DNA from 2 places in the Streptomyces sp. NPDC096012 genome. Region 2 is predicted to be linked to the other one. Evidence: riboswitches for the same ligand, from Rfam matches in the RefSeq annotation. Region 2 holds a riboswitch; the other holds the start of a gene.
What was found. A riboswitch is a leader RNA that binds a small molecule or an ion and turns the genes downstream of it on or off. The one in region 2 is predicted to bind cobalamin.
Positions count from the first base shown of each region.

Region 1: it holds a riboswitch for cobalamin, as region 2 does, so the genes downstream of both, ABVB68_RS29110 (cobalamin biosynthesis protein) here and nicT (Nickel transporter NicT) in region 2, are expected to answer to the same signal.

Region 1 is NZ_JBEOTD010000038.1:43,265-48,072, reverse strand. It holds gene ABVB68_RS29130 (hypothetical protein) at 1-30, opposite strand, end outside; gene ABVB68_RS29125 (lysozyme) at 25-708, shown strand; gene ABVB68_RS29120 (inorganic phosphate transporter) at 863-2,116, shown strand; gene ABVB68_RS29115 (hypothetical protein) at 2,147-2,374, shown strand; cobalamin riboswitch at 2,552-2,692, shown strand; gene ABVB68_RS29110 (cobalamin biosynthesis protein) at 2,791-3,735, shown strand; gene ABVB68_RS29105 (cobyric acid synthase) at 3,732-4,808, shown strand, end outside.
Region 2 is NZ_JBEOTD010000012.1:88,693-93,500, reverse strand. It holds gene ABVB68_RS14885 (class I SAM-dependent methyltransferase) at 1-296, opposite strand, end outside; partial or broken gene ABVB68_RS14880 (IS256 family transposase) at 332-491, opposite strand; gene ABVB68_RS14875 (ArsR/SmtB family transcription factor) at 620-976, opposite strand; cobalamin riboswitch at 1,452-1,642, shown strand; gene nicT (Nickel transporter NicT) at 1,670-2,827, shown strand; gene ABVB68_RS14865 (glycosyltransferase family 2 protein) at 3,066-3,959, shown strand; gene ABVB68_RS14860 (AfsR/SARP family transcriptional regulator) at 4,395-4,808, shown strand, end outside.

The sequences.
Region 1 (4,808 bases), on a different contig from region 2:
GCGGGCTCGGCCCGGGCGGACTCCCTGCAGTCGGGCTCCACGCAGACGCGTGTTCCGACTCTGTCATCGAAGCTGCCCCGCGGGCACGACGTGTCGTCCCATCAGGGGCGGGTCGACTGGCCGGCCGCCCGGGCGAAGGGCGCGCGGTTCGTCTACGTGAAGGCGACCGAGTCCACCGGCTACCGCAATCCCCGCTTCTCACAGCAGTACGACGGGGCCCGTGACGCCGGCCTGATCCGGGGGGCGTACCACTTCGCGCGGCCGGACAAGTCCTCCGGCGCCCGGCAGGCGGAGTACTTCGTGCGGCACGGCGGCGACTGGCGGGCGGACGGCTGGACGCTGCCGCCCGCGCTGGACATGGAGTACAACCCGTACGACAAGAAGCACAAGTGCTACAGGCTGAGCCGGAAGCAGATGGTCCGCTGGATCCGTTCGTTCAGCGACGAGATCAAGCACGAGACCGGACGGCGCCCGGTGATCTACACGACGACCCAGTGGTGGAAGCTCTGCACCGGCAACAGCCGCGCCTTCTCCTCCTCCCACGCCCTGTGGATCGCCCGGCACGGCGCCTCGGCCGCGGGGAAGCTGCCGGGCGGCTGGCGGTACTGGACGTTCTGGCAGTACGCCAGCAAGGGCAGACTGCCGGGTGACCAAAATCTCTTCAACGGGTCGGCGGCCCGGCTGCAGGCCCTCGCGCGAGCCCGGTGACCAAGGCGCGCCTGGGCCGCCGAGAACAGGATCACGGCGGACGGAACCGCAAGTCGTCATCACGGACACCACCAGTCCTGCCCCAGTTCATCTTCCGTTCACCCAGGTTGCCTACGTTCGAGCAGCCAACGACCTCGAACGATTGCCTGGGTAAATGGAAAGCTTCTCGCTGATCCTCGCGATTGTGGTGATAACCGCACTTGCGTTCGATTTCACGAACGGTTTCCACGACACAGCGAACGCGATGGCCACCACCATCTCCACAGGCGCCCTGAAGCCCAAGATCGCAGTGGCCATGTCCGCCGCCCTCAACCTGGTGGGCGCCTTCCTCTCGGTGGAGGTCGCCAACACGATCTCCAAGGGTCTCGTCGACGAGACCGGCATCCGTCCCGAGGTCATCTTCGCCGCCCTGGTCGGCGCGATCCTCTGGAACCTGGTGACCTGGCTGGTGGGCCTCCCCTCCAGCTCCTCCCACGCCCTGATGGGCGGTCTGATCGGCGCCACCGTCGCCTCCGCGGGCCTCGGTGCCGTGCACGGTGACGCCCTGGTCACCAAGGTGCTGCTGCCGGCGGTCGCCGCGCCGATCGTGGCGGGCGTCGCGGCCATGCTGGCCACCCGCTTCTCCTACGGCATCGGCGGCAAGGCCGAGGGCGAGGCCACCCGCAAGGGCTACCGCGCCGGCCAGATCGCCTCCGCGGGCCTGGTCTCCCTCGCCCACGGCACCAACGACGCCCAGAAGACGATGGGCATCATCACGCTCGCGCTGATCGCGGGCGGCTCCATCGCCCCCGGCTCGAACCCTCCCACCTGGGTCATCCTCTCCGCGGGCCTGGCGATCGCGCTCGGCACCTACATCGGCGGCTGGCGCATCATCCGCACCATGGGCAAGGGCCTGACCGACCTGGAGCCGCGCCAGGGCTTCGCGGCCCAGACCAGTGCCGCGACCGCCATCCTGGCCTCCTCCCACCTCGGCTTCTCCCTGTCCACCACCCACGTCGTCTCCGGCTCGGTGATGGGCGCCGGTCTGGGCCGCAAGGGCGGTGTGGTCCGCTGGTCCACCGCCACCCGCATGGCCGTCGCCTGGGTCCTGACCCTTCCGGCCGCCGCGCTGGTCGGCGCGGGCGCCGAGTCCGTCACGAACCTGGGTGACTGGGGCACCGCCGCCGTCGCCGTCTTCCTGGTCGCCGCGAGCGCCACCATCTGGAAGATCTCCCGTCGCGAGGTCGTCGACCACACCAACGTCGCCCCCGGGGCCGAGGAGCCGGCCGGCGTGGTGACGGCCGCCATCGCCGCCGTGATCCCGCCCCCGGCGGGTGTGCTGGCCGAGGATCCCGCCCTCGCCTTCCCGCAGCAGACCGCCGATCCCAAGCCCGCCGCCCCGGCGACCCCGCCGGCCGCCAGGGTCTGACCCCGAGCACCCGGTACTGAAGGAAGAATCATGAAGATCGACTGGGCGGCTCTCGGCTCCGTCTTCGGCACCAGCCTCGTGTTCACGGTGGGTCTGGTCGCCCTGTTCACCCTCGGCATCAACGGCCTGACGCGGCGCGAGAAGGCCGCGGCCCAGGGCGGCTCGGCCACTGCGGCCGTCACCGGCGCCTACGTCTGCTTCGCGGCCTGCGCGGCGGCGGTGGCGTACGGCATCTACCTGATCGTGGCCAAGGCCTGACCGTCGCGTACCGGCCCGGCCGGACCACCGCGGCAGGACCACCGTGGCCGGCGCACGGCCGAACGCACCGAGGCTCCCCTCCAGTTGTGGCGGAGGGGAGCCTTTCGGCATGCTCGGGCGCCCCGCGGTGTGGGGATGGGCACACTCTCCCCGCGCAGGTCAAAGGCAGGTTGACGGCCCTTCCGGACACGTGGTGGACTGCCCGGGCCATGTACGGCGGCAAGAGAGGAAGCCGGTGCGAATCCGGCGCGGTCCCGCCACTGTCACCGGGGAAGAACCCCGGGAGCCAGGAACTCTCACCGCCGGATCTCGTCGAACCAGGGCGCGGACACCCTGAGTGAGGACCCATATCGCCATGCTCGGCTGCCGAAGGACCAGTACCAGGCCCGCTCCTGTGCCCACGGCCGGCTGAGCCGATGGGTGCCGATCGCTGCTACGCGTACGGCGCCGCCGCCGGCCTTCTCGGTGACCTGCTCCTCGGCGATCCGCGCCGCGGGCACCCGGTCGCCGTGTTCGGGCGCGCGGCCACGGCCGTGGAAGGCGCGTTGTGGCACGACCACCGCGGCTGGGGCGCGCTGCACACCGCCGTGTGCGCCGGTGGCGCCGTCGCTCTCGGGGCCGTGGCGGCACGCGCCGTTCGCCCCTCCCCCGTCGCGTCCGTCGCGCTGACCGCCGCCGCCACCTGGGCCGTCGTCGGCGGTACCTCGCTCGCCCGGGAGGCCGACCTGATCGGGCGTGCCCTGCGGGCCGGCGACGTCGAGGCGGCCCGGGCGCGGCTGCCCCATCTGTGCGGCCGGGACCCGCAGGCGCTGGACGCCGACGGGATCGCCCGGGCCGTGGTCGAGTCGGTCGCCGAGAACACCTCGGACGCCGTCGTGGGCGCGCTGGTGTGGGGTGCCGTGGGCGGCGTGCCGGGCCTGCTCGGCTTCCGGGCGGTCAACACCCTCGACGCCATGGTGGGCCACAAGTCGGCCCGCCTGCGGCGCTTCGGCTGGGCGTCCGCCCGGCTGGACGACCTCGCCGGCTGGCCGGGGGCCCGGCTGACCGCCGTGCTCACCGCGGCGGCCGGGCCCGATCCCCGCGGCGCCCTGCGCGCCTGGAAGGCCGACGCGCACCGGCACCCGAGCCCCAACGCCGGGCCCGTGGAGGCCTCGTTCGCGGGTGCCCTCGGGGTGCGCCTGGGCGGGACGCTGTCCTACGGCGGCCGGATCGAGCACCGCCCCGTGCTCAACGGACGGACCGGGCGCGCCGTGCGGGTCACCGACATCGACCGGGCGGTACGGCTGTCCCGCCGCGTCGGCCTGCTCGCGCTCGGCGCCACGGTCGCCGCGCGCCGACTCGTGAAGGGACGTGGGAAGTGAGCGGGGGTCTCCTCGTCGCCGGCACCACCTCCGACGCCGGCAAGAGCGTCGTGACGGCCGGCATCTGCCGCTGGCTGGTGCGCCGGGGCGTGAAGGTGGCGCCGTTCAAGGCGCAGAACATGTCGCTCAACTCGTTCGTCACGCGGGAGGGCGCGGAGATCGGGCGGGCGCAGGCCATGCAGGCCCAGGCGTGCCGGGTCGAGCCGACCGCGCTGATGAACCCGGTGCTGCTCAAGCCCGGTGGCGAGCAGAGCAGTCAAGTGGTGCTGATGGGCAGGCCGGTGGGCGAGATGAGCGCGCGCGGCTACCACGGTGGCCGGCAACAGCGGCTGCTGGGCACGGTGCTGGACTGCCTGGCCGAGTTGCGGGGCACGTATGACGCGGTGATCTGTGAGGGGGCGGGGAGCCCGGCCGAGATCAACCTGCGGCGGACCGACATCGTCAACATGGGCATCGCCCGCAGTGCGCGGCTGCCCGTGCTCGTCGTCGGCGACATCGACCGCGGTGGTGTCTTCGCCTCCTTCTTCGGGACCGTCGCCCTGCTCTCGCCGGAGGACCAGGAACTGGTCGCCGGGTTCCTGGTGAACAAGTTCCGCGGCGACGTCTCCCTGCTCCGGCCCGGCCTCGACATGCTGCACGGGCTGACCGGGCGGCACACGTACGGCGTCCTGCCGTTCCGGCACGGCCTCGGCATCGACGAGGAGGACGGGCTGCGGGTGTCGTTGCGGGGCACCGTGCGGGAGTCCGCCGTCGCCCCGCCGGTCGGCGAGGACGTGCTGCGGGTCGCGGTGTGCGCGGTCCCGCTGATGTCCAACTTCACGGACGTGGACGCGCTGGCGGCCGAACCGGGTGTCGTGGTGCGGTTCGTGGACCGGCCGGAGGAACTGGCGGACGCCGACCTCGTGGTGGTCCCGGGCACGCGCGGGACCGTACGGGCGCTGCGGTGGCTGCGGGAGCGGGGGCTGGCGGACGCCCTCGCCCGCAGGGCCGCCGAGCACCGGCCGATCCTCGGCGTCTGCGGCGGATTCCAGGTGCTCGGGGAGCACATCGAGGACGACGTGGAGTCCCGGGCC
Region 2 (4,808 bases):
TCGAAGCCTGCGTCTGGGCAGGGCGAGGCCGGTGGTGCATCGAGGGCGGCGAAACGCATGGTGGGGTGCAGGCTGCGCGCCCGACTGATCATGGCCGGTGAGGCGTCGACGCCCGTGAGGTCGCCGAAGCCGCGCTGTTCGAGCTCCTTCATGATGCGGCCGTAGCCGCATCCGTAGTCGAGGATCGCGGCGTGCCTGCTGATCCCGTCGAGCCAGGGCAGATGGAGTGGGTGGGTGAAGGTCTTGGTGGCCGCGGCGGCATCCCAGTAGGGAACCTGGCTGTCGAGGTCGGACATGGCAGATGCCTCTCTGGGTGCTTGGCTGAAGCCGGTCATGCTGCCAGGGCGGCGGGGCGTTCGACGAGCTGGCCGCGCTCGAAGTGGGCTCCGGCACGGACGAGCGACGAGGTGCGGGGCGTTCACGGCCCGCCACCGCTGCTGGGCGGACCCGACGCGCTTGAAGACCATGGCCAGGGCGGCGGTGCGGGAGCCGGCGGAACTGCTCCAGCGCGGGCACGAAGTCGCCGGAGGACAGTCCGTGCAGGTAGAGGGCTTCAGCCTCCAGCGCGGCGGCCGGCATTGTAGACGTCGCGGGCCGCCGGCTGGCCGCGGCCTTGCCGTCAGCCGGGTGGGCCGCAGTGGCTCAGCAGGGCGCGGACCGGTCCGTCGACGAGCCGGTAGCGCACGACGCGGCCGTGTTTCTGGCCCTCCACGATGCCCGCGGTGCGCAGCAGGCGCAGCGCCTGGGAGACGGCCGTGTCCCGCATGCCCGTGGCGAGGGCGAGGTCGGTGACCGCGATGGGGCCGGCCGCGTGCAGCGCGAGCAGGAGTGACAGGCGTCCGGGGTCGGAGAGCAGCGAGAAGCGGTGCGCCCAGGCCCGTACCCGCTCCGGCTCGCCGACGGCGGCGATGGCGTCACAGACCCGATGTCCGTCGATGGTGCGCTGCCCGGCACGTTCCGCGGGGACCAGATGCATGGCCGCATCTTCGCAGGATCCCGCCTCCGTGGCTGCACGGCGGCCCACATCCGCCGACTGCCGTCCTCCTCCGCCGCCGTGTGCTCAGTCGTCCTGTCCCTCCGCTGTCCGCCACCGTGTGCTCGGTCGCCGTGTCCGTCCTCCGCCGTCACCGTGTGCTCAGTCGTCCTGTCCGTCCGCCGGCCGTCACCGTGTGCTCGGTGGCCGTCACCGTGTGCTCGGTGGCCACGACCGCCCGTCTGCCGTCCCAGTCATCCGTCTGCCGTCCCGGCCGTCCGTCCGCCGTCCCCGCTCTGCCCTCCCCGCCATCCGTCTGCCGTCCCGGCCGTCCGCCTGCCGTCCCCGCTCTGCCCTCCCCGCCATCCGTCTGCGGTCCCGCTCTGTCGTCCCGCTCTGTCGTCCCGGTCTGCCGTCCCATCTGTCGAGTCGTCATATCTGCTCAGCTGTGCAGCCTTGCAGCTGTCACCGTCGCCTCCTAGGGTGATCAGGCCGTGGTGTTCGGGAAGACCGGTGACGGCCCCTCAGGGGCCCAGGCCGGAGCGGCCCTCGCCACTGTGATCGGGAAGTTCCCGCCCCCTACGGACGCCACTGGCCACACAGCCGGGAAGGCAGGGGCGGGCGCGTCGACCCGTCAGCCAGGAGACCGGCCACGGCATCACGAAGCTGATCCACGAGGTGCTGGAGCGTGACCGTATGACCGTGTCCGAAGGCGTGCCCGAAGGTGTGTCCGGAGGTGTGTCGGGAGGTGTCCCCGACGGCGGGCCGGGAGCCGGCGCCGCGGTGTCCTTCCGCTGGCGCCGTGAGGACACCGTCCGCACCGCCGGGCTCCTCGCCGTGATCGTCGCCCTGCACGTGGCCGCGTTCGGCATCCTGTTCCTGCTGGTGATACCGCAGCACTACGAGGTCGGCACCAAGGCGTTCGGCGTCGGCCTGGGTGTCACGGCGTACACGCTCGGCATGCGGCACGCCTTCGACGCGGACCACATCGCGGCGATCGACAACACCACCCGCAAGCTGATGGCCGACGGCAAGCGGCCGGTGTCGGTGGGCTTCTGGTTCGCGCTGGGGCACTCCAGCGTGGTGGTCGTCATGGCCGCGCTGGTCGCCGGCGGCGCCAAGCTGGCCGGCACCCTGATGAACGACGGATCCCGCACCCACCAGGTCCTCGGCACCGTCGGCACCACCGTCTCCGGCGGCTTCCTGTACCTCATCGCCGCCCTCAACCTCGCCGCGCTCTTCGGCATCGTGCGCGTCTTCAGGGCGATGCGCGCCGGCCGCTACGACGAGGCGGAGCTGGAGGCCCACCTCGACTCGCGCGGCTTCATGAACCGTCTGCTGGGCCGGCTCACCAGGTCCATCCGGCGCCCGGGGCAGATGTTCCCGCTGGGCTTCCTCTTCGGCATCGGCTTCGACACCACGACGGAGGTCCTGCTGCTCGCCCTGGCCGGCAACGGTGCCGCCGCCGGACTCCCGTGGTACGCCGTGCTGTGCCTGCCGCTGCTGTTCGCGGCCGGCATGAGCCTGTTCGACACCCTCGACGGCACGTTCATGAACTTCGCCTACCAGTGGGCCTTCTCCAACCCGGTGCGGAAGGTGTTCTACAACCTCACCATCACCGGCCTGTCCATCGCCGTGGCCTTCTTCGTCGGCACGATCGAACTGGTCGGCGTCCTGCACGACAAACTCGGTCTGCACGACGGCGTCACGGACTGGATCGCGGCCCTGGACCTGGACAACGTCGGCTACGTCATCGTCGGTCTGTTCGTGGTCGTCTGGGCCGTCGCCATCGCCTACTGGCGTCTCGGCAGGGTCGAGGAACGGTGGACGGCCCGCGCCGCCGACGGGAGCTGAAGGGTGCCGCCGGCCGGGCGCCACGGCCGGCACACCGGCCGTGGCCGACCTGTGTGGCACGCCGCTCCCGGCGGTTCCCGAGCCTGAGGGCCCTCGGCCATGCACAAAAGCGGAGCAAAGGTGCGGCAAAGTGAACCGGAGTCCGATGAACTCGGCGGGCTGAGGCAACATCTTGGTGAACGGCAGGCACCGCGCGGTCGAGGCGTGGTGCCGCCGCCGGCCGGACGGGGTGAGGGACGTGGTGGAGCCGAGGATCGCCGTCGCCGTGGTGACCATGGGCAACCGGCCCGCCGAGGTCGACGCCCTGCTGGAGTCCGTGGCCAAGCAGGACCTCGCCCCGGCCCGCATCGTGATCGTCGGCAACGGCTGCCGGCTGCCCGAGTTCGCGCGCCGGCTGTCCCTGCCCGGCGAGGTCACCACCGTCGACGTGGCGGAGAACCTCGGCTGCCCGGGTGGCCGTAACGTCGCCCTGTCCCGGCTGCGGGAGTTCGGGGACGTCGACGTCGTGGTGGAACTGGACGACGACGGGCTGCTCGTCGACGCCGACGTCCTGCGGCGGGTACGGGACCTGTACGCCGCCGAGCCCCGCCTCGGCATCGTCGGCTTCCGCATCGCCGACGAGCACGGCGAGACGCAGCAGCGGCACGTGCCCCGGCTGGGGAAGCCGGATCCGATGCGCGGGGGGTACGTCACCGGGTTCCTCGGCGGCGGGCACGCCCTGTGCATGGCGATGCTGGCCGAGACCGGGGACTGGCCCGCCGAGTTCTTCTTCGCGCACGAGGAGACCGACCTGGCCTGGCGGGCCGCCGACGCCGGCTGGGCCATCCGCTACGTCCCCGAGCTGCTGCTCCGGCATCCCAAGACCTCACCGGCCCGGCACGCCGTCTACTACCGGGTCAACGCCCGCAACCGCGTCTGGCTCGTGCGGCGCCGGCTGCCCCTGCCGCTTGTCCCGCTGCACCTGGGGGTGTGGACGCTGCTCACGCTGGCCCGTACCCGCTCGGCGGCCGGGCTGAGGGCGTGGTTCGGCGGGTTCCTGGAGGGGGTGCGCGAGCCGGCCGGCGAACGGCGGCCGATGCGCTGGCGCACGGTGTGGCGGCTCACCCGGCTGGGACGTCCGCCGGTGATCTGAGCGGTGCGGTGCGCGGGGCCGTCACGGCTCTGCGGCCGGACAGGAGGAACGGGACGGAGCCCCGGTCGTTCACCTCCGCCGACCGGGGCCCCTCTGTGTCCCCGGATCCAGCCTGCGGCGACACTCCCCCGAGTTACGCGACTTACGCGCGCGCCGTCGGACCGGATCCGATGAAATGATCACATCAGGACTCGCCAACGGATCGCTAACATGTGGCCAACGGTTCGTCGGCGGGTAGGAGGCCGGATGGCCGGAAGTCGCCCGGTGGCACCGGAACAGGCCGTGGGACAGGCGGTTTCGCAGCCCGAGCGGTCGACGGAAGGTGGCGGGAAACCGCTGCGACAGGGCGGGATCCCGCCAAAGAGCGACGGGCACGGGCCCGGCGTCCAAGCACGGCCGGTGACGGCCGCACAGGGAAGGCAGTGAGGCGGCGAGATGCGGCGGTACGAGCTGCGGTTCGGACTGCTGGGACCGCCGGTCCTCTACGACCGACCGCCGTACGGTATCTCGGACAACACCGTCCACGTCCCCGACGACCACCCCGACGACGGCGTCCGTTCCATCGGCAGCCCCAAGGTGCGCGCCCTGCTCGCCGCACTGCTGCTGGAACCCGGCCGCGTCGTGTCGGTCGAGTCGCTGAAGGACGCCCTGTGGGGCGGGATGCCGCCCGTCTCCGCCCAGGCCTCCCTGCACAACCACGTCACCCGGCTGCGCCGCCTGCTGGACGACCCCGACCGGCTCAGGGCCGTACCCCCGGGATATCTCCTGCGCGTCGACCACGGCGAGCTGGACGTGCACGTCTTCGACGCGCGGGTCGGCGAGGCGCGCGGGGCGCACGCCGCGCGGCAG